One region of the Marilutibacter alkalisoli genome, then DNA from elsewhere that is predicted to be linked to it. Evidence: riboswitches for the same ligand, from Rfam matches in the RefSeq annotation. Region 1 holds a riboswitch; each other region holds the start of a gene.
What was found. A riboswitch is a leader RNA that binds a small molecule or an ion and turns the genes downstream of it on or off. The one in region 1 is predicted to bind cobalamin.
Positions count from the first base shown of each region.

Region 2: another riboswitch for cobalamin. It lies ahead of btuB (TonB-dependent vitamin B12 receptor); the one in region 1 lies ahead of btuB (TonB-dependent vitamin B12 receptor).
Region 3: another riboswitch for cobalamin. It lies ahead of FKV23_RS03160 (ribonucleoside-diphosphate reductase subunit alpha); the one in region 1 lies ahead of btuB (TonB-dependent vitamin B12 receptor).

Region 1 is NZ_CP041242.1:2,964,913-2,972,873, reverse strand. It holds gene clpB (ATP-dependent chaperone ClpB) at 1-1,916, shown strand, start outside; cobalamin riboswitch at 2,137-2,393, shown strand; gene btuB (TonB-dependent vitamin B12 receptor) at 2,503-4,356, shown strand; gene FKV23_RS13130 (hypothetical protein) at 4,395-4,976, shown strand; gene FKV23_RS13125 (hypothetical protein) at 5,024-5,626, shown strand; gene cobO (cob(I)yrinic acid a,c-diamide adenosyltransferase) at 5,623-6,261, shown strand; gene FKV23_RS13115 (cobyrinate a,c-diamide synthase) at 6,261-7,559, shown strand; gene cbiB (adenosylcobinamide-phosphate synthase CbiB) at 7,556-7,961, shown strand, end outside.
Region 2 is NZ_CP041242.1:492,289-500,249, reverse strand. It holds gene bioD (dethiobiotin synthase) at 1-692, opposite strand, end outside; gene FKV23_RS02170 (TMEM175 family protein) at 689-1,438, opposite strand; gene FKV23_RS02165 (GAF domain-containing protein) at 1,517-2,017, shown strand; gene FKV23_RS02160 (TfoX/Sxy family protein) at 2,014-2,379, shown strand; cobalamin riboswitch at 2,451-2,699, shown strand; gene btuB (TonB-dependent vitamin B12 receptor) at 2,862-4,718, shown strand; gene FKV23_RS02150 (cation-translocating P-type ATPase) at 4,791-7,361, opposite strand; gene FKV23_RS02145 (universal stress protein) at 7,576-7,961, shown strand, end outside.
Region 3 is NZ_CP041242.1:737,394-745,354, reverse strand. It holds gene FKV23_RS03180 (WD40/YVTN/BNR-like repeat-containing protein) at 1-351, opposite strand, end outside; gene FKV23_RS03175 (phosphoglycerate kinase) at 407-1,579, opposite strand; gene FKV23_RS03170 (DUF3999 domain-containing protein) at 1,677-3,161, opposite strand; gene FKV23_RS03165 (DUF2339 domain-containing protein) at 3,158-5,905, opposite strand; cobalamin riboswitch at 6,033-6,344, shown strand; gene FKV23_RS03160 (ribonucleoside-diphosphate reductase subunit alpha) at 6,750-7,961, shown strand, end outside.

The sequences.
Region 1 (7,961 bases):
ATGGCGAAGTGCCCGAGGGCCTGCGCGGCAAGCGCGTGCTCTCGCTCGACATGGGCGCACTGATCGCCGGCGCCAAGTTCCGTGGCGAGTTCGAGGAACGGCTCAAGGCCGTGCTCAACGACCTGGCCAAGAACGAAGGCCAGGTGATCCTGTTCATCGACGAATTGCACACGATGGTGGGCGCCGGCAAGGCCGAGGGCTCGATGGACGCTGGCAACATGCTCAAGCCTGCACTGGCCCGCGGTGAACTGCATTGCATCGGCGCGACCACGCTCGACGAATACCGCAAGTACGTCGAGAAGGACGCTGCGCTGGAGCGTCGCTTCCAGAAGGTGTTCGTCGGCGAACCGAGCGTGGAGGACACGATCGCGATCCTGCGCGGATTGAAGGAGAAGTACGCGGTCCACCACGGCGTCGAGATCACCGACCCGGCGATCGTCGCCGCGGCCACGCTGAGCAACCGCTACATCGCCGATCGCCAGCTGCCGGACAAGGCGATCGATCTGATGGACGAGGCCGCGTCGCGCATCCGCATGGAGATCGATTCCAAGCCGGAGGAGCTCGACCGCAAGGAGCGTCGGCTGATCCAGCTCAAGATCCAGCGCGAGGCGTTGAAGAAGGAGAAGGACGACGCGTCGAAGCAGCGCCTGGCCGACCTCGAAGCCGAGATCGCCACGCTGGAGCGCGAGTTCAACGACCTGGAGGAAATCTGGAAGGCGGAGAAGGCGACCCTGCAGGGCGCGACGAAGATCAAGGAGCAGATCGAGGCCGCCAAGCTGGAACTGGAGGCCGCGCAGCGCAAGCAGGACTTCGGCCGCATGAGCGAGATCCAGTACGGCACGTTGCCGGAACTGGAGAAGCAGCTGCAGGTGGCGCAGGAAGCCGAGCAGCAGGGCTTCACCCTGTTGCAGGACAAGGTCACCGCCGAGGAGATCGCCGAGGTGGTCGCGCGCTGGACCGGCATCCCGGTCAGCAAGATGCTCGAAGGCGAGCGCGAGAAGCTGCTGCAGATGGAGGGCCACCTGCATACGCGTGTGGTCGGCCAGGAGGAAGCGATCAAGGTCGTGTCCGACGCGGTGCGCCGTTCGCGCGCCGGCCTGTCCGATCCGAACCGGCCGAGCGGTTCGTTCCTGTTCCTCGGCCCGACCGGCGTCGGCAAGACCGAGCTGTGCAAGGCACTGGCCGAGTTCCTGTTCGATTCGCCCGACGCGATGGTCCGCATCGACATGAGCGAGTTCATGGAGAAGCACGCGGTGTCGCGGCTGGTCGGCGCGCCCCCGGGCTATGTCGGCTACGAGGAGGGCGGTTACCTGACCGAGGCGGTGCGGCGGCGTCCGTACAGCGTGATCCTGCTCGACGAGGTCGAGAAGGCGCACCCGGACGTGTTCAACATCCTGCTGCAGGTGCTCGACGACGGCCGCCTCACCGATGGCCAGGGCCGCACGGTCGACTTCCGCAACACGGTCATCGTGATGACCTCGAACCTCGGCAGCCAGATGATCCAGGAGCTGTCGGACACCGATTCGCCGGAAGGCTACACGCAGATGAAGGCGGCGGTGATGGGCGTGGTGCAGAACCACTTCCGCCCCGAGTTCATCAACCGGCTGGATGACATCGTGGTGTTCCACCCGCTCGACAAGGCGCAGATCCGCGAAATCGCGAAGATCCAGCTGGCCGGGCTCGACAAGCGGCTGGCCGAGCGCGGCCTGAAGCTGGAATTGAGCGACAACGCGCTGGTGTTGCTCGGCAACGTGGGCTTCGATCCGGTGTACGGCGCGCGGCCGCTCAAGCGCGCGATCCAGCAGCAGTTGGAGAACCCGCTGGCGCAACGCATCCTGGCCGGCGAGTTCACCGCCGGCGACACCATCGCCGCCGATGCCGAGGGTGGCGTGCTGGTGTTCCGCAAGGGCGCCTGAAAAGCGCCCTCACCCCAACCCGCGCCCCGGCCCTCGCGCATAGCGCATAGCGCTCGGGCGTTCATCGGCACGCGAGCCAGTGGCTCGCAAACGTGCCTCTTCACCCCGTGTGCGGGAGAGGGGCGAATTCATGGGCTTGTGCTCCTTAGCTCCCGTGGTAACGAGGGCGACATGCCCACATGTCATGACGTCGCGCCGCTCAGGGCTGCGGCAAACTGCTAGACTCCGTCCCGCCTGAGGTGACTGCCGCTCCCGTCCGGGACGGTGGTTGAAACGGGAATCCGGTGCGCCGGGTCGCGGGCCACGACATGTGGCATCGCGATCGGCAATTCCGGAGCTGCCCCCGCAACGGTAGGCGAGACAAGGTCCGCACGCAGCCACTGTGCCTGATGCATGGGAAGGCGCGGACCGGGAGCCCACGGCGATCCGCCGGTTCCGCTCGCAAGCCCGGAGACCGGCCCCAGGCATGACCCGACATGCGGTGGGCGATGTCACGGGCTGCACGCACCGCGTGCCGTCTTGCACCCTCCTTCCGCCTGTTCGTTTCCATGCCATCCGCGCGGGCAGGCGCGGTGAAGGAGTTTCCGTGCATCGCCATGCAGTCGTGTTTCGTCGTGCCACGCTGGCATCGACGCTTTCCCTGATTCTTTTCCCATCCATCCCGGCGTTCGCCACCGGTGCCGCGGTCGACCTCGACCAGGTCGTGGTCACCGCTACCCGTACCGCCAGGACCCAGGACCAGACCCTGGCCGCGGTGACCGTGATCGACCGTGCCGAGATCGAGCGCCTGCAGGCGCCGTCCGTGCCGGACCTGCTGCGCGGCCGTGCCGGCATCTCGCTGGCCAACAACGGTGGCCCGGGCAAGTCGACCTCGCTGTTCCTGCGCGGCACCGAGTCCGACCACGTGCTGGTGCTGGTCGACGGCATCAAGCTCGGCTCCGCCACCAACGGCAGCGCGGCGCTGCAGGACATCCCGGTCGAACAGGTCGAGCGCATCGAGATCGTGCGCGGCCCGTTCTCCAGCCTGTACGGTTCCGAAGCGATCGGAGGGGTGGTGCAGATCTTCACCCGTCGCCCGCAGGGGCCGTTCGAGCCCAACGCCATGCTGGCCATCGGCAGCGAGAAGACCCGCCGGGCATCCGCCGGCCTGGCCGGACGCCGCGGCGACGACACGCGCGGCGGCTGGTACTCGCTGCAGGCCGCGCACGAGACCACCGAGGGCATCAACGCCTACCGCGGCACCCGCAATTTCGATCCCGACCTCGATGGTTACCGCAACACGTCGCTGACCGCACAGGGTGGATACCGCTTCAACGAGCGCTGGGACGGCGAGCTGCGCGTGTTCCGTGCCGAGGGCCGCAACGAGTACGACGGCGGTCCGGCCAGCGAGGCTGACAGCGTGCAGCAGGTCCTCGGCGGGCGCCTGCGGCATGCGCCGAACGAGCGCGTGACGTTCACCGCCAGCGCCGGCGGCAGCGCCGATCTCAGCGACAACTTTTTCGACGGCGTGTTCAGCTCGCGCTTCGACACCCGCCGCAAGGTCGGCGGGCTGCAGGCCGACCTGGGCATCGGTGCCGGCCTGCTGACCCTGGGCTTCGACTGGCAGCGCGACGAGATTGACGGTACCACCGCCTATGCCGTCGACCGCCGCATCAACCGCGGCGTGTTCGGCCAGTGGCAGCAGGCGTTCGGTGCGCAGTCGCTGCAGGCCAGCCTGCGCCGTGACGACGACAGCCAGTTCGGCGGCGAGACCACCGGCAGCGTGCTGTGGGGCTGGGACTTCACCGACGCACTGCGCCTGACCGCGAGCTACGGCACCGCGTTCAAGGCACCGACCTTCAATGAGCTGTACTTCCCCGGCTACGGTAATCCGGCACTCGGGCCGGAAACGTCGCGCAGCGTCGAGCTGGGGTTGCGTGGCGCGCATGGCTGGGGCGTGTGGTCGTTGAACGCCTACGACACCCGCATCGACGACATGATCGCCTACGACGCCGACCTCGGCGATTTCGGCGGTCCCAACAACATCGACCGCGCCCGCATCCGCGGCGTCGAGGCGACGTTCGACACCACCGTGCTGGGTTGGGACCTGAGCGGCAGCCTGGGCTGGCTGGACCCGGAGAACCGCGCCGGCAACGCCGGCAAGGTGCTGCCGCGCCGGGCCAGGCGCAGTGCGCGCATCGACCTGGACCGGCGTTTCGGCGACTTCAGCGCCGGGGCCTCGGTGACTGGCGTCGGCGAGCGTTTCGACAACCTGTCCAACACCACCCGCATGGGTGGCTACGGCCTGGCCGACCTGCGCGTGGGCTATGCGCTCTCGAACGACTGGCAGCTGCGGCTGTCGCTCAACAACGTCCTGGACAAGCAGTACGAAACCGCCGCGCTCTACAACCAGCCCGGCCGCAACTGGCTGCTGAGCGTCCGTTACCGGCCGGGCCGCTGAGCGTCCCGGTTCCATTCCCTTCCCGACGAGGCCTGCCGATGAAACCGCTCTCCGGATCCATGAACCTCGGCCTGTTCGCCGCCTTCGCGGCGTTCATGGTCGCCACGCGCTTCAACCATTTTGGCGATGCCCTGCATTTGCCGGATGCATCGATGGCGCTGTTCTTCCTCGGCGGCCTGTACCTGCGCCGTCACTGGCAGTTCGTGGCGATGTTGGCGCTGGCGGTGACGATCGACTGGGTTTCGATCGAATACGCCGGGGTCAGCGATTTCTGCGTGACGCCGTCCTACGCGTTCCTGCTGCCGGCCTATGCGGTGCTGTGGTACGGCGGTCGGCTGTATTCCGGTCAGCTGCAGCCGGCGTGGCTGCCGATGCTGGGCGCGGCCGGGGCCGGCCTGGTGTCCGCCAGCCTGTCGTTCCTGATCTCCAACGGCGCGTTCTACTGGCTCGGCGGGCGCTATGCCGATCCGCACTTCGCCGAATACATCGCACGTGTCTGGCAGTGGGGGCCGTTGTTCGTGCGTACGACGCTCGCCTACATCGTGGTGGCGCTCGCGGTGCACGCGGTCGTGGCATATGCGATGCGTCGCAGGGCCCCGCAGGGCGCCGGCCAGCACTGATCCGGATCTTCATGTCCGATCCGACATCCGACAGGAGGGATGTACCGATGCAAGCACATGCACAACCATTGCCACTGGCGTCCACGCGCGACCAGTGGCTCGTCGGGCTCGCGCTCGCGGCGTTGATGATCGCCACCCGCGGCCAGCATTTCGCCAGCGTCGATGCCCTGCCGAGCGCGTCGTGGGCGGTGTTCTTCCTTGCCGGCGCACTGCTGCGGCCGATGTGGGCGCTGCCGGCGTTCTTCGTGCTCGCGACCGCGCTCGATCTGGGCAGCTACGCGGCCGGCACGATCAGCGACTGGTGCCTGTCGCCGGCGTACTGGGCGCTGGCCTTCGCCTATGCCGCGTTGTGGCTGGGCGGGCACGTCTACCGGAACCTGCATGTCGATGACTGGCGGATGGTGCCGCGGCTGGCGCTGGTGCTGGTCGCGACCGCCAGCGTGGCCTACCTGCTGTCCAAGGGCGGCTACTGGTTCTTTTCCGGACGCTATCCGGAACCGACATGGCAGGGCTTCATCGCCCGCGTCCCGACGTACTATCCGCGTTCGCTGGGCACGCTGGCCGGTTATGCCGGCATCGCCTTCGCCTTGCGCGCGGCATGGCGTGGCGCGACCCTGAGGGTCCGTCGCGTGGAGGAGGTGGTGTCGTGAGCCGCGGTTCCGAGCGTCTCGGCCGTACCGAAGAGGAGCACTACCGCGAGCGGGCGCGGCGCAAGAAGGAACTGGTCGACCGCCGGATCGCGCGGGCGACCATCGACCGCGGTGTGCTGGTGGTCAACACCGGCAACGGCAAGGGCAAGAGCTCATCCGGCTTCGGCATGCTCGCGCGTTCGCTCGGGCATGGTTTCCGCTGCGGCGTGGTGCAGTTCATCAAGGGCAGTTTCAGTACCGGCGAGGATCTGTTCTTCCGCACGATGGGCGATGCCTTTGCCGATCGCCTCGAGTACCACGTGATGGGCGAGGGCTTCACCTGGGAGACCCAGGACCGCGAGCGCGACATCGCCGCGGCCGGCGCCGCATGGGACGTGGCCGCGCGCATGCTGGCGGATCCGGCGTTCGACTTCGTTTTGCTGGACGAACTCAACATCGCGCTCAACAAGGACTACGTGCCGCTCGATGCGGTGCTGTCCGCGCTCGCGGCGCGGCCGCAGCGCCAGCATGTGGTCGTCACCGGCCGCGGCGCGCCGGACGCGTTGGTGGAGGCGGCCGACACTGTGACCGAGATGCGCCTGGTCAAGCACGCGTTCAAGGCCGGCATCAAGGCCCAGCACGGGATAGAACTCTGATGGGCGGCGCCATGCGCTCGTGCCCCGCGTTGCTGGTGTCGGCGCCCGCGTCGGGGCAGGGCAAGACCAGCGTGACCGCCGCGCTGGCACGCTGGCACCTGCGGCAGGGTCGGCGGGTGCGGGTGTTCAAGACCGGCCCGGATTTCCTCGACCCGATGGTGCTCGAACGCGCCAGCGGCGCAGCCGTGCAGCAGCTCGATCTGTGGATGTGCGGCGAGGCCGACGTGCGCGCACGCCTGTACGCCGCCGCGGACGAGGCCGACCTGATCCTGGTCGAGGGCGTGATGGGACTGTTCGATGGCGAGCCGTCCAGCGCCGACCTCGCCATCGCGCTCGGCCTGCCGGTGCTGGCGGTGATCGATGGTTCGGCGATGGCGCAGACCTTCGGTGCGCTGGCGACCGGGCTGGCGAGGTACCGCGATGGGCTGAAGGTGCATGGCGTGGCGGCCAACCGGATCGGCAGTGCGCACCACGCCCGGTTGCTGCGCGAAAGCCTGCCGCCGGACCTGGCGTGGCTGGGTGCGCTGCCGCGCCGCGCGGAACTGGCACTGCCCGAGCGCCACCTGGGCCTGGTGGCGGCCGGCGAGCTCGACGACCTGGATGCACGCCTGGACGCGCTGGCCGATGCCTGGGGCGAGCATGCGCAAACCGCGCTGCCGCCGCCGCTGGCATTTCCGGCGGCGGCTCCGCTGGCGGTGCCGCGCCGGCTGGACGGGTGGCGGATTGCGGTCGCGCGCGATGCCGGGTTCTGTTTCCTGTACCCGGCCAACCTCGAGTTGCTGCGCGAGGCCGGGGCCGAGCTGCGGTTCTTCTCGCCGGTGGCTGGCGATGCGTTGCCGGAATGCGACGCGGCCTGGCTGCCAGGCGGCTATCCCGAGCTGCACCTGGAGGCGCTGTCGAACAACACCGCGCTGCATGCCGCCCTGTGCGCGCACCGCGATGCCGGCAAGCCGCTGCTGGCCGAATGCGGCGGCCTGCTGTTCGCGTTGGAAACCCTGACCGATCGCGACGGACACGGCGCCGCGATGGCCGCGCTGTTGCCGGGCAGCGCGGTGATGCAGCGCCGCTTCGCCGCGCTGGGCATGCAGGAGGTTTCACTGCCGGAAGGCACCTTGCGCGGCCACAGCTTCCACTACGCCCGCGCCGACATCGCCGCCGAACCGCTGGCCACGGCACGCAACCCGAACGGGGGACCGACCGCCGAAGCGGTCTACCGCGATCGCGCGATGACCGCGAGCTTCGTGCATCTGTACTTCGCCTCGAATCCCGAAGCCGCGACCCGGTTGTTCCGGCCATGACGGCGGCGCTGGTCGCGCTGGCCGCCGTGTTGCTCGATGCCGTGCTCGGCGAGCCGCGGCGCGCGCATCCGTTGGTCGCATTCGGCCGTTGGGCAGCATGGCTGGAGCGCCGGCTGCACGCGGACCGGCGCGGCGCCGGGATGCTGGCGTGGGGCCTGGTGGTCCTGCCTTGGCTCGGGCTGGCGGTACTGCTCTCCGTCGGCGCGGCCCGGATTTCGCCATGGCTTTCGGCCGGGTTATCGGCAGTCGTGCTGTACCTCGCGATCGGGCTTCGCAGCCTCGGCGACCATGCGCGCCCGGTGGCGCGGGCGCTGGAGGCGGGCGATCCCGACGGTGCGCGAGCCGCGGTCGGTCGCATGGTCAGCCGCGATACCGGCGCATTGTCGGAATCGCAGGTCGCGG
Region 2 (7,961 bases), 1.4 Mb from region 1:
CGATCCAGCAGCGCCGACACGTCCAGCGGCACCTCGGCCAGCGTCTTTTCGGCCAGAATTCGCAGGTCGTCGAGGTGCGGCAGGCGCCCGAGACACGGCGCTTGCAGGCGACTCTGCAGCAACGCGAAGTTGTCGTCGGCCCGCGCCATTTCCGGGTCGATGCCGTTGGCGATCCAGCCGGCCAGGCGCAGGCCATCGGCCTCGATCGCGCGCGCGGTGAGTCGGGCATGATTGATACAGCCCAGCCGCAGGCCGACCACCAGCACCACCGGCAGGTCCAGCGCGCGCACCAGGTCGACCTGGTCCAACGTCGCCGACAGCGGCGCGGCCCAGCCGCCGACACCCTCGACCACCACGTGATCCGCACTTCGGGACAGACGCCCGAAGGCGGCAGCGATCGGATCCAGTGCGACCTCGACCCCGGCCGCACGCGCGGCCAATTCCGGCGCCAGCGGTTCGGGCAGCGCGAACGGGTTGACGTCGTCATAGCCCGGAACCGGATCGCTGGCTGCCTGAAGCAGCAACGCATCCTCGTTGCGCCAGCCGTCAACGGTCCGCTCGCAGCCGCTGGCCAGCGGCTTCATCCCGACCGCGCGCAGACCGCGCGCGCGCAGCGCGTGCAACAGGCAGGCGCTGGCCACGGACTTGCCGATACCGGTATCGGTGCCGGTGACATAAACGCCTTCGATCATGAAGCTCCCTTCTCCGATGCGTCGCGCTCGGCGAGGCGGGCATCTACCCGCCGCCCAACGCGGTAGCCATAAGCCGGCAGGATCACTGCCATCAGTCCGTAAGCCAACCCCGGCAGCGCCAGCCACCAGCCCTGACCTTCCGGCAGCAGCAGGGCAAGCACCATCGACAGCACAGCGCAGCCGATGTAGACCGCATGCACCACCACTTCCGAGCGCAGGATCAGTCGTTCGGCGGCATCCAGGCCCAATTCAGAAGCTTTCCGCAGGCCATGCCGGTTGAGTATCACAACCAACATCGCAAGCGTCGCAAAGCCCACGCCGTAGATCACGAAGATCAGGCGGAACTCGGCAAAACTCTCCACCCGGAACTCGCTCGGCGCCCAGCCCGCAGTCATGAAGTGCATCGCCGCCGACATCACCATCCGCAACGGGTACACATAGAACAGGGCCGTCGCGACCAGCGCCAGGCTCAGCACGACAACCCCGGTGTTCTCCAGCCCGAGCCGCCGGCAGAAGCGGTAATGGGCATGCCAGAACAGGGCCAGGATCGCGAACCCGGCAATGAAAGCCGGGAACCGGCGCAACGCCTCGTACAGTTCGGCGAAGGTTTCCGGCATCGCGCCGAAGGAAACCACCAGCAGGGTCACGGCAAAGGCAAAGGCCGCGTCGACGAAGGTCTCCACCCGCGTCACCGAGCTTCCACGCAGGCGGAACCCGTTGTCCACCGGCAGTTGGTGCAGGTCCATGGTCTCATCCCCCGGATCGGTTTCGACCGCACGAATGGTAAGCCTGAACGCGCCGCGGCGTACTGCTAGACTCCGGGGATGTTCGCCGCCACCGCCCTCACCGGCAGCAAGCCGGAACAGTATGCCCAACTCGCCGAGCAGGCCCGCGGCCTGGTCCATGGCGAGCACGACCGCATCGCCAATGCCGCCAATCTGGCCGCGCTGATGTTCAACAGTCTGCCGGACCTGAACTGGGTCGGCTTCTATTTCTTCGATGGCAACGAACTGGTGGTCGGCCCGTTCCAGGGCCTGCCGGCCTGCGTACGCATTCCGCTCGGCAAGGGGGTGTGCGGAGTGGCCGCGGCGAGCCGCGAAACCCAGCGCGTGGAAGATGTCGATGCCTTCCCCGGCCACATCGCCTGCGATGCCGCCTCACGCTCGGAGCTGGTGGTGCCGCTGGTCGACAATGATGGCGGCCTGATCGGCGTGCTCGACCTCGACAGTCCGTTGCGCGGCCGCTTCGATGCCGACGACCAGGCCGGGTTGGAAGCCATTGCCCGTATCTATATGGAACAAACCACGGGGAACGCACCGGCATGACTCTGCCCAAGCTCCGCAATATCGGCCCCAAGAGCGCGGCGTGGCTGCGCCAGGTCGGCCTGCACACGCGCGAGGAGCTGGAGGCGGCGGGGCCGGTGGAGGCCTACATGCGGATCAAGCGTGCCGGCTTCAAGCCGACCATGAACCTGCTGTACGCGATCGAGGGCGCGCTGTGCGACTGCCATTGGCAGGAGGTGCCCGAACCTCGGCGGCAACAACTGGTTGCCGAGGCCGAAGCCGCGATCGAGCAACTGCCGCCGCCGCGCTACAAGCCGGCCGCGGCACCGGTGCGCACGACGGTAATGACCGCCGATACGGTCGAGCCGCCGCCCCCGGGAGCAGTGGAGAGTGGAGAGGAGTGAGAAGCGAGTGGGGGAGAGCCTGCTTTTTCTCTCACTTCTTACTCCTCTCCACTCACTCCTCGCCTTTGGCGTAGACTACGCGCGCTTCGAGGTGACCCAGGGCCGACCGGCCCGGGTTGAAACGGGAAGCCGGTGACCTGCCGCGATCGACCACTGAATCGATCGGCGCGCAACATTCCGGCACTGCCCCCGCAACGGTAAGCAGGCAAGGTTTCCGACACGGGCCACCGTGCAGCGCGCGGGAAGGCGTCGGAAGCCGGGGCGTCCATCCGGCCGCCTGCCCTGCAAGTCCGGAGACCGGCCTCGTGGGCGGACCATGCCGATGACTGCACACCGGTCGCGGCAGGCCCATGACTGATTGCGATGCGGAGGGCATCGCGGCAGCGATGACGGCATGCTGCCGTCCGTCGACGCCTCGCTCCTCCCACGCGTAACCCGAACGCAATGCGTGGCCGCCAGGCCCGCGATGGAGAGAGCCCCCGATGTCCGCAAAGATCCTGTCCCTGGCCGTTGCCGCCGCGCTGGCTACCGCCGTATCGCCGGCCCGCGCCCAGAATGCGACCGACCTCGACGAGGTCACCGTCACTGCCAATCGCACCGCGATCAGCGTCAACGACGCACTGGTGCCGGTGGAGGTGATCGACCGCGAGGCGATCGAGCGCAGCCAGGCCCGCGACCTGCCCGATCTGCTGCGCGGCCGCGCCGGCATCACCATCGCCAACCAGGGCGGTGCCGGCAAGCTGAGCACGCTGTTCCTGCGCGGCGCCGAGTCCGACCACGTGCTGGTGCTCATCGACGGCATCCGCGTCGGTTCGCCGACCTCGGGCCTGGTCTCGTTCCAGGACCTGCCGCTGGCGATGATCGAGCGCATCGAGGTCGTGCGCGGCCCGCGTTCCAGCCTGTACGGCGCCGATGCGATCGGTGGGGTGATCCAGATCTTTACCCGCCGCGACCGCGAGGGCCTGCACATGCGGGGAAGTGCGACGGTCGGCAGCCACGACTATGCCCAAGGCACCGCCGGCCTCGGCGGCCGCAGCGGCAATGCCTGGTTCGGTCTCGACACCGCCTACACCAATACCGAAGGCTTCGACGCCTGCCGCGGCCGTGGCCCGGACCCGTCGGATCCGTTCGACTTCGGCGCCGGCTGTTTTGCCGACGAACCCGACGACGATGGCTACCGCAACCGCTCACTGTCGGCCCGCGCCGGTATCGACGCCACCGAGACCCTCTCGCTCGGTGTGCACGCGCTGCGCGCCGAGGGCCGCAACGAATACGACGGCAGCTTCCAGAACCTGTCCAAGATCACCCAGCAGGTGATCGGCGCCAACGCGCAATGGCAGCCGTCGGACGTGGCGGCGTTCAAGCTGGTCGTCGGCCGCAACAGCGATACTTCCGACAACTACAAGGACAGCAACCCCGCCGGCCGCTTCGACACCGACCGCGACAGCGCCACCGTGCAGGGCGACTTCACCTTCGCCCGTGACCAGATGCTGACTATCGGCTTCGACTGGCTGCGCGACCGCGTCGAGGGCAGCACCGAATATGCCGAGACCTCGCGCCGCAACCACGCCGGTTTCGTACAGTACCAAGGACGGTTCGGCGCACACTCGTTCGAGGCCAGCCTGCGCCGCGACGACAACGAGCAGTTCGATGGCCACACCACCGGCAGTGTGGCCTGGGGGATGGGCTTCGGCGACGGCTGGCGGATCACCGCCGGTTACGGCACCGCGTTCAAGGCACCGACCTTCAACGAACTGTACTTTCCGTTCTTCGGCAACCCCGACCTGAAGCCGGAAGAATCGAAGAGCTGGGAGCTGGGCCTGGCCCGGCGCGGGGACGCGATCAACTGGCGCATCGACGCATTCGACACCCGCGCCGACAACCTGATCGCCTACGACGCCGGCATCTTCCTGCCCAACAACATCGAAAGCGCACGCATGCGCGGTGCCGAGGTCGGCATGGACACCGAGCTGGCCGGCTGGGTCGTCAATGCCAGCGCCAGCTTCGTCGACACCGAGAATCGCGAAGGCTTCTTCGCCGGCAACAAACTGCCGCGCCGCGCCGACCACAACGCGCGCATCGACATCGATCGCGATTTCGGTGCCGTGCGCCTCGGCCTGACCGGCGTCGCCGAAGGCAGCCGCTACGACGATGTCGCCAACAGCACGCGCCTGGGCGGCTACGCGACCTTCGACCTGCGCGCCGAGTACGCCTTCCACCCCGACTGGACCCTGCAGGCCCGCGTCGCCAACCTGTTCGACCGCAAATACGAGACCGTGGCCTGGTACAACCAGCCCGGCCGCGAGTGGTTCCTGACCCTGCGCTACGCGCCGCAGTGAACCGGTCGCGTCCGCGGACACCATCGTCCACGGGTGCGGCAAGGCGGCTGCGTCGATGCAGGGCGCAGCGCCTCAGCCGTTGATCGGATGCCGGCGGCGGAACATCTTGTAGAGCTCCATCGCGAACAGCACGATGAGGGCGAGCGCACCCAGCTGCAGGCCCTCGGCGATGGTCATTGCCTGCAGCGAGAGCAGATCGCGCAGCGGCGGAATCGCGAGCACCGCGATCTGCAGCAGCTGGGTGCCGATCACGGCGGCGACCAGCAAGGGGTTGTGCCACAGCGGGATCCGAAATGCCGATTCGCTCTCGGAGCGGCAGTTGAAACAGTGTGCGTTCTCGCACCAGACCAGCAGCCACAACACTGCGCCTTGCGCGGCCACGTGCTCCATTCCGGTCGCCAGCGCGAAGTAATAGAACACGTAACCGATCGAGCCGATCACCGCCCCGCCCAGCAGCACTTGCTCGATCATCCGGCGATCGAACACCGGGGCATTGGCCGCGCGCGGGCGGCGCTGCAACACGTCAGCCTCACCCTTCTCGAATGCAAGCGCGACGTGTTGCATGCCGTTGGTGACCAGGTTCAGCCATAGCAGCTGCACTGCGGTCAGCGGCTGCGGCAGGCCGGTCAACGTGGCCACCAGCACCATCATGACCTCGGCCACGCCGGTGGAGATCGCCAGCGCGATCACCTTGCGCAGGTTGTCGTAGGCGATCCGCCCTTCCTCGATGCCGGAAACGATCGAGGCGAAGTTGTCATCGGCCAGGACCAGATCGGCGGCGTCGCGGGCGACATCAGTGCCGGCCTTGCCCATCGCCACGCCGATGTCGGCAGCATGCAGGGCGGGCGCATCGTTGACGCCATCGCCGGTGACCGCGACCACGTGCCCATCGCGACGCAGGGATTCGACGATCGCCAGCTTCTGCAGCGGCTCGGTACGGGCGAACACGCTGGCCCGGCTGGTTGCCGCATCGAACCCCTCGACGGGCAGCGCCGCCAGTTCGGCCCCGGTCACGACGGCATCCGGCGTCAGCTCCAGTCCGAGCTGGCCGGCAATGGCAGCCGCGGTGCGCGGATGGTCGCCGGTGACCATGACCACGCGGATGCCCGCGCTCTGCGCCGCGTGGACGGCACCGCGGGCCTCGGGCCGCAATGGATCGATCAGGCCGGCGAAGCCCAGCAGGCACAGTCCGCCCAGCCCGTCCTCATGTGCGTTCGCGACCCGGCCTTCGGCCACGGCGATCACCCGGTAGCCGGCACCGGACAGATATTCGACCGCCGTCTGCGCCGCGGGGGCGACATGCCCGCATAGCGAGAGGATGGTTTCCGGCGCCCCTTTGGCATACGCGACCAGCCCCTCCGCATCGGCGTGTATCGAGGCCGCGAAGCGCTTCTGCGGCTCATAGGGCACACGCGCGACGACCAGCGCAGGATCGTCGTCGTCCGGACACCAGCCGTGTGCCGCCGCGGCGTCGAGGAAGGCCAGGTCGACCGCATCGCCACTGACGCCCTCGCCGCTGCTGGCCGCACGTTCGCTGGCACGCGCGGCTGCGACCAGCAGCGACTTCGACGCGGCGGCATCTGGCGCGACCTCGCCGGCGCCGGCCACCCATAGCCGCTCGACCGTCAGCACGTTCTGGGTCAGCGTGCCGGTCTTGTCGGTCGCGATCAGGGTGCAGGCGCCGAGCCCCTCGACCGCCGGCAGATGCCGCACCATCACGTTGCGCAGGCTCATGCGATGGGTCGCGATCGACAGGGCTACGGTCATCGCCACCGGCAAGCCTTCCGGAATCGCGGATACCGCCAACGCCACCGCAAGCAGGAAAATGTCGCCGGCCGAAGCGCCGCGCATCAGTTCCAACGCGGTGATCAACGCGATCACCACTACTACCGCGACCACCACATGGCGGGTGAAGCGGGCCATGCGCCGGACCAGCGGAGGCGGTGCGTCGGGCCGCTCCAGTTCCGCCGCCAGCTGGCCGACCGTGGTCGAGTCGCCACTGGCCACCACCACTGCCAGGCCACGACCGACCTGGATCGTGGTTCCGGCATGCAGCATGGTCACGCGCTCGGGCAGCGGCGTCACGCTCTCCAGCATGGCATCGGCGTGCTTGAGCACCGCCGCCGATTCGCCGGTCAGCAGGCTTTCGTCGACGAGCAGGTTGCGTGCCTCGATCAGGCGCAGATCGGCCGCCACGCGTTCCCCGCTCTCGACCTGGACCACATCGCCCGGCACCAGCACTTCTGTCGGCAGCCGCTGCAGGCGGCCGTCGCGCCAGACGGCCACGGTGCCTTTGATCAATGCGCGCAACGCACGCGATCGCGTCTCCGCCCGCCATTCCTGGAAGCATCCGATGGCGGCATTGATCAGCAGCACGGCGAAGATGAAGACGGCATCGGCCATGTGCGACAACAGCAGCGAAACCAGGCCGGCCGCCAGCAACAGATAGATGAAGGGACTCCTGAACTGCGTCAGGAACACCTCCAGCACGGTCCGACTACGCCCTTCCGGCAACCGGTTCGGCCCGTGGCATGCCAACCGCGCCTCGGCGTCGGCCGCACTCAGGCCAGTCCGGGAACTGGACAGCCCTGCTAGAACGGCGTCCGTGCCCTGGCAATGGAATGGAGGTGTCTCGGGGGCCATCGGCTCGCGGCGATATCGACGGGAAGAGTGCCGCCACGTTAGATCCGCCGCTTGCGCGTGGAGTTGATCACGATCAATCGACCGGTTTCCCGGTATCCGCCAGCGGCGCGAGCGACACTTCCGGATGCGGGCCTGCGTTGATCCAGATCAAGCCCTTCGACCGCATACAGGGGTCCAATGACCGACATCAACCGATCCCACGAGCGGCTGGACGATGAAAGACCTGGTAATGCCCATGACCGGCAGCAACGGCGATGTGAACGCATTGGAAGCCGCCATTGCGCTTGCGTCGAGCGAGGGCGCACACCTGTCCGTCCTGGTCGCCCTGAAGCTGCCCATCCCGGATCCCTCTCCGGTCGGAATGGCGCAGGACAATGCCGTCCTGCAACTCCACGACGAGCTCAGGAACCAGGCCGAACTGAAAGCGGCGCGGATCCGGACCCGGCTGGACGAACTCCCGATCTTTGCCTCGGCGCAGGTGGTCGAATCGCTGGTCACCGAGCCGCCGGACGCCATCGCGTCGCATGCCCGCAACGCGGACCTGGTGGTGATGACGTCGGCCAACGGCAACGCCCATTCATCCGCCGTCATCCATTCCTA
Region 3 (7,961 bases), 1.6 Mb from region 1:
CACATGTTCGCCGATGGTGCGTACCCCGCGCAGCGGGCCACGCGCTCTGATGGCGTCCGGACTTGTGCCGATCTGCTCTTCATGGAGATCGCCGCTACCGGCCAGCTTGACCTGGCCGTAAAGGCCCACGGCACACATCTGTTGCATGGGCTTTCTGGCAATGGCCATGCCCGCGATCGGCCATGACGTTTTCCCAAGGTCGCGCCAGGTGCCCGCATCCCACTCCGAGAAGTAGGCATGTGAAATCTTTTCACGATCCAGTTCATCGCCGCTCATCGCGACATAGGTCAAGTCATGAAAACGCACGGCCCCTGTGGCGAAGGAGAAAGTGTGGGTCCAATGTCCGGGCATTTCAGCATTCCTTCCTGTAGAAGTTATCGTCCATCACCGCTTCCGGCGCCGGATATCAGCCCCGCGCCTTCAGCGCCGCCACTGCCGGCAACTCCTTGCCTTCGAGGAATTCGAGGAACGCGCCGCCGCCGGTGGAGATGTAGCTGACGTCATCGGCGATGCCGTACTTGTCGACCGCGGCCAGGGTGTCGCCACCGCCGGCGATCGAGAATGCGTTGCCCGCGGCGATCGCACGCGCCAGGGCCTCGGTGCCCTTGCCGAAGGCGTCGAACTCGAACACGCCGACCGGGCCGTTCCAGACCACGGTGCCGGCCTTGCCGATCAGTTCGGCATAGGCCTTGGCGGTGTCCGGGCCGATGTCGAGGATCATCTCGTCGGCACCGACCGCATCGACCGGCTTGACCGTGGCCGGCGCATCGGCGGCGAAGGCCGGAGCGACGACCACGTCGGCCGGCAACGGAATGTCGGCGCCGCGCGCCCTGGCATCGGCCATGATCTGCTTTGCCGTATCGACCAGGTCCATTTCGACCAACGACTTGCCGACGCCGTAGCCCATCGCGGCGATGAAGGTGTTGGCGATGCCGCCGCCGACGATCAGCTGGTCGACCTTGCCCACCAGCGACGACAGCAGCTCCAGCTTGGTGCTGACCTTGGAGCCGGCGACGATCGCCAGCAGTGGCCGCGCCGGGTTGTCGAGCGCCTTCGCAAGTGCATCGAGCTCGGCCATCAGCAGCGGGCCGCCGGCGGCAACCGTGGCGTGGCGGATCGCGCCGTGGGTCGAGGCCTGGGCACGGTGCGCGGTGCCGAACGCGTCCATCACGAACACGTCGCACAGCGCGGCGTATTGCTTCGACAGCGCCTCGTCATCGGCCTTCTCGCCGACGTTCATGCGGCAGTTTTCCAGCAGCACCAGCTGACCCGGCGCAACCTCGACACCGTCGACCCAATCGCGCACCAGCGGCACCTCGATGCCGAGCAGTTCGGACAACCGCTTCGCGACCGGCGCAAGCGAATCGGCCTCGCTCCACTGCCCTTCCTTCGGCCGGCCCAGGTGCGAGGTGACCATCACTGCCGCGCCCTTTTCCAATGCCAGCTTCATCGTCGGCAGCGCGGCGAGGATGCGCTGCTCGGAAGTGATCCGGCCATCGCTGATCGGCACGTTGAGGTCTTCGCGAATCAGCACGCGCTGGCCGGCGAGGTCGAGGTCGGTCATGCGGAGGATGGGCATGGACAGCTCCTGGATTAAGGACGCGCAGAATGGAGGCACGCGCAACGCGCGAGCCCGCTATTGTCGCGGCCCGGCCTCCGGATTGAAACCGCAGGGCTCAGGAACTGTTATCGGATGGGCCGGACCCGGCCTCGTCCCCGTGGCCCTCCCGGCTGGCGACCGTGTCGGTTTCCGGAGGCGCAGCCGCGGTCCCTTCCGGAGACTGCGATGGCCCGCGTCCCGGGCGCAGCAGGCTCAATGCGAACCCGGCCACCACCAGGGCACCGAGCACCAGCAGGCTCCAGAGCAGCCAGGACGTCCAATCCCGTACCGGCGCCAGCGCGGCGTCGCCCGCCAGCACCCTCGATGTTCCCAGCCAGGCCGCCGCGGGCTGCCAGTCGTCTCCCTGTTGCGCGCGCAGCGTCTCGACCAGCCGCGGCAACGGTGAGTCCGCGCGACGGGCACGCGTGCTGCCGGCCGCGAGCACGTACGGCGGAGCACCCTGCGCCAGGAACACGACCACCTCCGGGGCGTACCCGAACCGCAGCGCCGGTTCGCCATTGACCGGCCCGTTCGCGCTCAGGCGCCAGTAGCGGTCGCGAAGCACCATGGGCAGTTCGCGTGCGGCGGAGCGACCTCCGTTCCCGGCACCGACCTGGTAGGTCATCCACGGGCCGGTGCGTAGCTGCCAGTCCGCATCGGTCGAGTCGCGGCTTTCCAGCCGCCATTCGACGGCATGGTTGCCAGACAGGGCGACGTCCACCTGCCGGATCGGAAAGCGTCCGTCGAGGGTGTATTCGTGGACCCGCCCGTCCGCCGATGCCGCGCGTGCGGGTGCGCGTTCGACCCATTGCAGGGCGGCCTTGGCCGGGGGCGGAGCGAATATCGCCTTGAGGGCGGTGATCTCGACCACCTGGTCGGGGCGGTCGGGTGTCAGCCGCAGATAGCGCGCACGCTGGTGGTGCGGCAGCAGGCCGAAAAGCTCGATGCGGCGATGCAGGAGGCGCCGCCCTTCGCGCTGGAGATCGATCAGCCGCCCGCGCGCCGCCAGCGACTGCCAGTGATCCAGATCGTCACTGGCCTCGACCCGGTAGCCGAGATCGAGCGCATCGGTTGCGTTCCATTCGAACTCGAGCGCGACCACGGCTTCACGTACCCGGCTCAGGTCGACCAGCAACGCGGTGCCCGCGGCCGGATCCGGCGCGGTGCCGCCACGCACCTCGACCCGGCGCAGGCGACCGTCTTCATCGGCCTCACTGACCAGCTCCCAACGCCGTGCCGCGCCGGGAGCCGGTGCAGGCAGCGTGAACCATGACAGGGCCAGTCGCCGCGGTGACTGCGCCAGCGGCTGCTCCGGTTCGAAGACCGCAGCGGGGACGGACAGGCCTTCGCCATCGAACACCTCCAGGTCGCGCATCCGCGGGTCCTGGATCCGGCGATAGACCGACTCGTCCAGCGTTGCCCGGTAGGCACCGCCATCGTCCCGGGACAGCGTCAGCGGCCATTCCCAGCCGTAGCCTTCCGGTCCTGTCGCCATCGCGATCGATGGCAGCAGCAGCGCGGCCAGGCATGCACGGACCAACAACGACGCAATCGTGTTCATGCGACCTCCCCGGTGTTGTCCGGCCTGGACCCGGGTGACCGTGGCGGTGCGGGTGCGAAGTAACCCACCGCGGTACACAACAGGCCGTAGGCGATGAACGATACGATGCCGAGCAGGTTGCCGAGGTGCTGGCGGTCGATCAGCACCAGCTTCGCCAGCACCACGGCCATCAACACAGCACCCGCCAGCCACAGCGTGCGCTGGCCGCGGCGCGAACCGAATATCCAGCCAAGCACGCCAAGCATGCTCCAGACCACGGTCAACGCCGTCTGCACCAGGCTGCTGGAGAACATCCCCGCACCCCATTCGACGCTTCCCCAGTGATGGGTCGCGCGCAGGGTGATGGCACTGACCAGCACGAACCCGGTCGCCGCCACCGCCGGCATGCGCCAGGTATGCAGGGTGGAGCCGACCGGCGTCGCCCGCATTCCCGCGGCCACCACAACCAGCACGGCAACCTGGAACAGGTCCAGCGGGTTGAGCAGCGGCAGCCACGGCAACGGAGCGCTATTACCCGGGAGCTTCAATCCGGCCAGGAACACGATCGCGAGGAGCAGCAGGAACCCGCACTGCAACGGCGCGCGCCATTGACCGAAGCGCTGCGTCAGCGGCCATGCCACCCAGGCCGGTCGCCACTGCAGGGCGGCCGCGACCGCCAGCCATGGCAGCGCCGCGAGCGCGATGCGCCATCCATCGCCCAGTTGGAGCCGTAGGGCGAGTTCGTGCAGGCCGAGCCCGAGCGCCAGCGGCCACGCGGCCAGCCACGCCGCATGCGCCCATCCCGGCGCCGGTCCTGCCTGCTTGCGCATGCCATGCAGCGCATACCCCCCCAGCACCGCATACAGTGCCCAGGCGAGCGCGCCCAGGCCGGCGAACGGATGCGCATGCGCGGCGTCCTGCGCCAGCGCCAGCGGCAATGCCGCCGCCAGCCCGGCCACCACGGTCCAGGCCAGGGCCGGTGCCGCGATGCGACGCTGGAACAGCGCCGCCAGAGCGGTACTGGCCGCAACACACATCAGGACGACATCGGCACGTTGTTCCGCGGCGATGAAACGGTCGATCTCGTTCAGGCCGTTCCCACACCACCAGGCCAATCCCCACAGGTAGTACGGCATCGACTGCGGGCGCTGGCCGGCGTGCCAGTAACTCCAGGCGCTGGCAAAGCCGGCCAGCGCGATCAACAAGGCACCGGTGAAACCGGCGTTGGCCACGGCCATCGTCGGGGCGGCCCCCGGGTAACCGATCATGAAGCTCGCCGCAGCCGCCAGCTGCAGCAATACGCCCGCGACCTGCGGCAGCCGTCGCTGCTGCCGCAGTCCCAGCCATGCCAGCGCCGCACCCTCAAGCGCGAACACGCTGGCCGTGGCCTGTGCCGAAAGCGCCAGCGGCACCGCCAGCGTCGCGAAGCCGACCGCCAGCACCGCGTAGGGGGCCACCAGCGCGGCGAAGTGCTCGCGACGCCGCAACGCCCACGCCAGCGCGGCATAGATCGCGGCCAGGCCGAGCGCGCAGAACGCCAACGCCATCCGCTGCCCTTCGAGCAGGCCGGCCTGCAGCGAAAACGCCACCAGCGGCATGCCGAAGACCAGGCAACCATCGACCAGGTCGCGATGCCCGGCCGGGCGACGGCGTGCGTACAGGATCGGAATCAGCAGGTAGAACGCGAAGAACAGCAGCAGGAACGGTTCGGTCGAGGCGAAGTCCTCGCTGCGGTAGCGCAGCACGCCCCACAGCGTGCCGATGCCGAAGGTGAACACGAAACCGAGCAGGTTCAGCGCGCGCCACGGTCGCCACCAGGCGATCGCGAAGATCGCCGCGTTGAGCACGGCGTAATAGCCGAACAGCGCGACATGGTTGCCGCCGCCCGTGGAAAGCCACAGCGGTGCAAGGAACCCGGCGAGGATGCCCAGTATCGCCAGCGCGACCGAATTCTGGGCCACGGCCAGCACGCCCGCACCGGCCACCAGCACGATGCTCAGCGCGAACGCGGCGCCCGGTGGCAGCAATGGATACAGCTTGAACGCGGCAAACACGACCAGCAGCAACACGCCGATCGCCCCACCCTGCAGGCTCAGGCCGAAGCTGCGCCGACGTTCGCGCTGGCGCCAGCCGAACACCAGCGCGGCCAGCCCCGCCGCGGCGACGCCGGCCAGGCGCAACTGGATCGGAAAGCTCATCCAGCCCTGATCGCTGGCGTACTTGAGCAATGCCGCGACGCCGGCGAACAACACCAGCATGCCGACCTTGACCGGCACGTTGCCCTCGGTGAACCAGCGCTTCACCGCACGCACGAGCACATCGAGTGGATCGGGACCCGGGCGGACGGGCGCAGGCCCGGCGACAGGTGGCGGGGACGACGCGGCCGCGGGCGCACGCGGCAGCGGCGGCGGCATCGGAGCAGGGGGTGGCGTGGCCGGCGCGGGACGCGCAGGCTGCTCTGGAGCGGCCTGTTCTGGAGCGGCCTGCTCTGAAGCCGCCTGTTCTGGAGCAGCCTGTTCTGGAGCAGGCGACCGCGGAGCCGGGGCTGGCGCGACTGACGGCGGAGCATCGGGCCTCATGGCCGCAGCCTTCGCAAGCGTCGCCCCGGTATCGGACACGGTGCTCCGCGCGGTCCGGAGCGATGCGACCTGGTTCTCGAGGACGGCGACCCTTGACCGCAATCCGGCGATCAGGACCAGCGCCACGACCAGCAACACCGGCACCAGCAGTACCGCCAGCACCAGCAGCACGATCAATCCTTCCATTGCATCCGCCCATCCCGTTCAGCTGCTAGCGAGGCTACACCACCGGCGGGGCGGCGGCATCGGTTTTGTCAAGGTTCTACTCGCTCCACTTTCCACCACATATCGTGTTGACGGATCGGCATTACCCCACTATGTTGAGTCCGTCGGTGCTGCACCGGTCCTCGTGGCCGGCGCAGCTTAAAAGGGAAGTCCGGTGCGGTACCCGCCTTCGAAAGGCGGACCAAAGCCGGCGCTGCCCCGCAGCGGTAGTGGAAACGAAACCCGTCATGGCACTGGGGCACGGCCCTGGGAAGCGGTGGGGAGTAGGCAAAGGTTAAGGAGAGAGTGAAGAGAAGTGAGTGAAGAGTAAAAGGCGGTTCGCCACTCTTTTCTCACTCCTCTTCACTCTTTTCTCGCCCATGTCCAGAGCCCGAAGACCTGCCGACAGCCGCGCGCAGCACACCGCGCGGTGACCGGCCAGGGAGTCTCCGGGGGGAGGCGGTCGGTGTCGCGGCGAAGGTCCGGGGTTCCGGTCCGAATGCCGGTGCCGGGCTCTCCACCGGCACCCTGCCCGTCTCGGGCCGTGCGACACCCCGCTTCCATCCTGCAGATTCCGCGCCCGCGGGGGCGTGGCTGAATCGGCGACCGTCATCGCCGATGCCGTCATGTCCCCGTGCGTCGCCCTCGAGGGAAGGGTGGCGACCCGTGCGCCCTGCACTGGAGCCCCACAATGAACACCGACGCCCCCGAAACAGCGACGACCACCTCCGCGACCGCTGTCGCCGAACCGCCTGCCACCCCACGCTCGGTTGATGGCCCGACCGGCAACGGCTTCGCCCTGACCCCGCCGGCCGCCAACCTGACCATGACGGTGACCAAGCGCAATGGCCGACGCGAACCGGTCGACGTCAACAAGATCGTGCGCGCGGTGACCCGCTGCGCCGAGGACCTGTATTCGGTCGATCCGATGCGGGTGGCCACGCGCACCATCTCCGGCCTCTACGACGGCGCGACCACCCGCGAGCTCGACGAACTGTCGATCCGCACCGCCGCCCTGCTCACCGCCGAGGAACCCGAGTACGGTCGCCTTGCCGCGCGCCTGCTGGCCGGGGTGATCGAGAAAGAAGTCGCCGCGATCGACATCAACGCGTTCTCGCAGTCGGTGCAGCGCGGTCACGAACTGGGCGTGATCAACGACCGCCTGCTTGGCTTCGTGCAGGACAACGCGCGCAAGCTCAACGACGCGATCGACAACTCGCTCAACAACCGCTTCGATTATTTTGGCCTGCGCACGCTCTACGACCGCTACCTGCTGCGTCATCCGACCGCGCGTTCGGTGATCGAGACGCCGCAGCAGTTCTTCCTGCGCGTCGCATGCGCGCTGAGCGAGGACGTCGGCGACGCGCTGGCGCTGTACCGGCGCATGGCCCAGCTCGACTACATCCCGAGTTCGCCGACGCTGTTCAACTCCGGCACCACCCACGAGCAGCTGTCGAGCTGCTTCCTGCTCGACTCGCCCGAGGACTCGCTTGAGAGCATCTACAAGCGCTACATGGACGTGGCCAAGCTGAGCAAGTTCAGCGGCGGCATCGGCCTGAGCTACACCCGCATCCGTTCGCACGGTTCGCTGATCCGTTCGACGAATGGATTGAGCAACGGCATCGTGCCGTGGCTGAAGACGCTCGACGCCTCGGTTGCCGCGGTCAACCAGGGCGGCAAGCGCAAGGGCGCGGCCTGCGTCTACCTCGAACCCTGGCATGCCGACGTCGAGGAGTTCCTGGAACTGCGCGACAACACCGGCGACGAGGCGCGGCGCACCCACAACCTCAACCTCGCCAACTGGATTCCGGACGAGTTCATGCGCCGGGTCGAGGCCGACGGCGAATGGTCGCTGTTCGATCCACACAAGGTGCCGCAGCTGACCGACCTGTGGGGCGATGCTTTCGACACCGCCTACCGCGCCGCCGAAGCGGCCGGACTGGCACAGAAAAAGGTGAAGGCGCGCGAGCTGTACTCACGGATGATGCGCAGCCTGGCGCAGACCGGCAACGGCTGGATGAACTTCAAGGACAAGTCC